DNA from 2 places in the Pseudomonas sp. DY-1 genome. Region 2 is predicted to be linked to the other one. Evidence: riboswitches for the same ligand, from Rfam matches in the RefSeq annotation. Region 2 holds a riboswitch; the other holds the start of a gene.
What was found. A riboswitch is a leader RNA that binds a small molecule or an ion and turns the genes downstream of it on or off. The one in region 2 is predicted to bind cobalamin.
Positions count from the first base shown of each region.

Region 1: it holds a riboswitch for cobalamin, as region 2 does, so the genes downstream of both, btuB (TonB-dependent vitamin B12 receptor) here and D6Z43_RS16645 (CbtB-domain containing protein) in region 2, are expected to answer to the same signal.

Region 1 is NZ_CP032616.1:2,295,639-2,297,831, forward strand. It holds gene btuB (TonB-dependent vitamin B12 receptor) at 1-988, opposite strand, end outside; cobalamin riboswitch at 1,055-1,269, opposite strand; gene D6Z43_RS10920 (hypothetical protein) at 1,316-1,636, opposite strand; gene D6Z43_RS10925 (O-methyltransferase) at 1,642-2,193, opposite strand, start outside.
Region 2 is NZ_CP032616.1:3,514,187-3,516,379, reverse strand. It holds gene cobW (cobalamin biosynthesis protein CobW) at 1-133, opposite strand, end outside; cobalamin riboswitch at 225-438, opposite strand; cobalamin riboswitch at 497-714, shown strand; gene D6Z43_RS16645 (CbtB-domain containing protein) at 817-1,002, shown strand; gene D6Z43_RS16640 (CbtA family protein) at 1,014-1,730, shown strand; gene D6Z43_RS16635 (cobalamin biosynthesis protein) at 1,727-2,137, shown strand; gene cobM (precorrin-4 C(11)-methyltransferase) at 2,134-2,193, shown strand, end outside.

The DNA.
Region 1 (2,193 bases), 1.2 Mb from region 2:
GGTCGTTGAGCCATGAGGCACTGTCGCGCTTGGAGTCGAAGCGCGCATCGAAGACACCGTCGGTGCGGCTGGTGGTCTTGTCTTCGCTGCGACCGGCCTGCAGGGTCACATCCCAGATTTCCGCCGGACTGAAACGCGCGCGGCCGCCCAGCAGCTCCTGACGGTTGTCTGCATTGGCGTTGTGCCCGCCCAGGGGGTGGAAGTAGCCGAACTGGTCGATATCGTCGTAGTCGTTGTGGGCCTTGGCGCGCATCAGCGTGCCATCGAGTTCCAGGCCGTTCTCGAAGCGATAGCCTGCACGCAGGCTGCCGGAAAGATTGCGGTAACCGTCGGCATCGGGCTCGTAATAGTCGCTGACCTGCCGGCGCGAGTTGATGCCGTCGGTGTCCTGGCTGCTGACGCCGAGGTTGTACCAGCCCTTGTCGTCACCACCGGAAACGCCGGCGCTGCCTTCATAGCTGTCGTGGGTGCCATAGCCCGCGGAGAACCAGGGCTTGGCCCCGTCCTTGCCGCCCTTGCGGGTGAAGATCTGGATGACACCGCCAATCGCTTCCGAGCCATAGAGGCTGGAGCGCGGGCCGCGAACCACTTCGATGCGTTCAATCAGCTCAACCGGCAGGTCCTGGAAGGCGGTGAGGCCGGCGCTGACCGAGCCCACCTTGACACCATCGATCATCACCAGCACGTGGTCGGATTCGGTGCCGCGCATGAACAATGTGGTGTTCTTGCCAGGGCCACCGTTGTTGCTGAGGGTCACGCCCGGGACTTTTTGCAGCAGCTCAGGCACCGAACGCGCTTGGCTGCGCTCGATCTCTTCGCGGTCGATCACCGTACTGGCGGCCAGGCTGGCGCGCACCGGTCGTTCGCTACGGGTCGCGGTAACCACTTGCTCGTCCAGCGTCAGGGGCGCTGCAACCAGCAAGGGAGAAATGGAGGAACTGCCGAGCAGCGCAAGCGCCGCCGGCCTGATGAAAGGCTTGCGAATCAAGGTATGGATCTCCGTCGTGCCACCCGCGCGACATCTCTAAAGGGAACTGCATGCGGACGACTCCGCGATGCCCTGCTTGCGACAGGCCGGTCTCCGGGCTTGCGAGTGGAGCCGAAACTCCCGTGCCGCGCCTTCCCATGCCTGGGGCACAGTGGCCGATTGCGGCGTTCTACTCGCCTACCGTTGCGGGGGCAGCGCCGGATTCTTCGAAGGAATGGACCGGCTTCCCTGTTTCACCCCTTCAGCAATAGCCGAGGGGCACCTGAGGCAGCGGCGAAGGTTAGAGGGTGCGCGGGGTAGCGTCAAATGCTAGCGGACACGTGCCATTCAGTGCCTCGGATTGAAGCCGGCGGGTTTGGCGGCCAGCCAGTCGACGAAGGTGCGCAGGCGCTCGTCACCCATCAGGGCCTCCCGGCTGTTGTAGTTCAGGGCCAGCTCCTTCTCGCTGAACAGCTTGTGGATCTGGTTGTGGCAGGGCCTGCACACCCAGAGGGTGGCGGTGATGCGCTCGTTCTTCGCGTAGCGCTTTTGCACGTAGGGCTTGTCGTGCAGAGCCTTGGGGATCAGGTGATGACGGGTGAGCGCGGCAGCCCGGCCACACAACTCGCAGGCGTCGGGCTGGGGCGGCAGGCGGATCGGTTCGGGCATGCCCGTCAGCGCTTGCGGCAGAGCGTCAGGCCATCGCCCACGGGCAGCAGCGACAGGTCGATACGCTCATCCGTCTTCAAGGTCAGGTTCAGGGCCTGTATGGCACGAGTGTCGACGTCGTCCGGCTCGGACTCCAGCACGCGGCCACTCCAGAGTACGTTGTCAAAGAGGATCAGCCCGCCCTGGCGCACCAGGCGCAGGGCCTCGTCCAGATAGGCCGGATAGTTGGCCTTGTCGGCGTCGATGAAGATCAGGTCGAGGCTGCCATCTTCCAGGCTCGCCAGGGTATCCAGTGCCGGCGCCAAGCGAAGTTCGATGCGTTCGGCCAGCCCCGCCTCCTGCCAATAGCGACGAGCGATAGCGTTGTAGTCACCTGGCAGGTCGCAACAGATCATCCGGCCGTCAACGGGCAATTCCGCGGCCATGCACAGGGCGCTGTAACCCGTGAAAGTGCCCACTTCGAGAATGCGACGAGCGCCGGTGAGCTTGACCAGCAAGGCCATGAACTGGCCCTGCTCCGGCGCGATCTGCCAGCGCGCCATGGGCATGGCGGCGGT
Region 2 (2,193 bases):
CGCCGAACTCATTGACGATCACCGCGATTCGGCGACCTTCCGCGTTGTCCAGCATGTGGCGCAGGAGGGTGGTCTTACCAGCGCCGAGGAAGCCGGTAACGATGGTGACGGGGAGCTTGGCCAGGGTTTTCATGCGCGCCTCTACGTGGTCGGTCGGCGGGCATGACGAACGCAGCGGGACTCGTCCCGCGCAACGGATTCGCCACCGGATCACCCCGCCCGGTTGTCTGAAATTTCGTCGAGGCAGGTCTCCTGGCTTACGACCCTGCGCCAGCGGGCTGTTGAAAGCTGCTGGGCGGCACCTTCGCCTTCCCGCTTGCGCAGTGGCGTTTCGAAGGGCCTTGGGACGTTCACAGTTGCGGGGGCAGCCGTGGCCTTGACCACGTTCCCTCTTAGCTCCGGCGCCTCGGCCGGAGAACCTCGAAAGGGCGAAGGCTACGCAGCGCCCGAGCAGCGGTCAATTGCGGCAGTTGACGCTTGGTCGGACTCGTGATGTCCTAGCACGGTTTTTTCAGGTGCCTTGCGTCGCCGTACGCGAGGTGAAACGGGAAGTCGGTGCGTCCATTTTCGGACTAGTCCGACGCTGCCCCCGCAACGGTAAGCGACCGTAGGGTTAAGTACGCCACTGTGCCGACAAGGCATGGGAAGGCATGCCCATCCTGCCCCTGGCAGGCGTCGTGAGCCCGGAGACCGGCCTGATCACGTTTTGGCAACCCGCGGTGGGCGGGCGCAAGCCGGAAACCTGGGTGCGCCTGCGCCCGCTTCCCTCGCGCGCGTTCCTCTGCCGGTATCGTTAGCAACGCAGAGGGAACCTCCATGTCCAGCCGTACCCTGTCTCATTCCGCCGCTTCCTCCTCGACCCTGACCCAACGTCTTGTACTGGCCATCGGCGCCAGTCTGGTCGGCCTGTCCCTGGTGTATTTCGCCGGCTTCTCGCATATCGAAGCTGTGCACAACGCCGCTCACGACACCCGCCACAGTGCCGCCTTCCCCTGCCATTGAGTGATTCACGGATGATCAAGCGCATTGCCCAGACGGCCGGTTTCGCCGGCCTGATCGCCGCCCTGGTGCTGACCCTGCTACAGAGCCTGTGGGTCACTCCGCTGATTCTCCAGGCGGAAACCTATGAAAACGCCGAACCCGCCACCCAGGTGGAGCAGGCGCACGACCATGAGCACGGCGGCGCGGCTGTCGCTCACACCCACGAGCACAGCGACGAGGCCTGGGCCCCGGAAGATGGCTGGCAACGGACCCTGTCGACCGGTGGCAGCAACCTGGTGGTGGCTGTGGGCTTCGCCCTGATCCTTGCCGGATTGTTCAGTCTGCGCGGGCCGAGTCGTGCCTGGCATGGCCTGCTCTGGGGGCTTGGCGGGTTCGCCACCTTTGCGCTCGCACCGTCCCTCGGCCTGCCGCCGGAATTGCCGGGTACCGCCGCTGCCGATCTGGCCCACCGTCAGGCCTGGTGGATTGGTACCGCTGCCTCCACTGCCGCTGGCCTCGCCCTGATCGCCTTTGGCCGTCACTGGGCGTTGCGCGTGGCAGGTATCGTGTTTCTCGTGATCCCGCATGTTGTCGGTGCGCCGCAGCCCGAAGTGCATGCCAGCCTGGCACCTGAAGCGCTGGAGCAGGAGTTCATCGCTGCGTCGCTGATCACCAATGCCGCATTCTGGGCGGTGCTCGGCTGGGCTGCCGCGTGGCTGTACCAGCGTCACGCATCGCCCTCCGCTTGAAACTGGTCGCCGGACTGGGCTGCCGGCGCGGCTGTCCGCCGGGTGAGTTGCAGGGCCTGCTGATGCAGTGCCTTGCCGAGGCCAGTGTCTCTCTCGATCAGGTGGTCGCCCTGGCTACCAGCGAGGCAAAATCCGCAGAGCCGGGGCTGGTCGCCCTGGCCGAGCGACTGGGGCTGCCGCTGCATGGCCTGCCGATGGATGTTCTTGCCGCCTTTGAAGGTCGGCTGAACCAGCCATCAGAGCGGGTTCGAGACGCCGTCGGCAGCCCCGGAGTGGCCGAAGCCGCGGCGCTGGCCCAGGCTGAAATCCTCTTTGGCCGCCGCGTCACCCTGCTCATCGACAAACGCCGCAGCGCCAGCGCTACCTGTGCGTTGGCCTGTATCCATCAGGAGGCCGGACGGCCATGACGGTCTACTTCATCGGCGCCGGCCCCGGCGATCCGGAGCTCATCACGGTCAAGGGA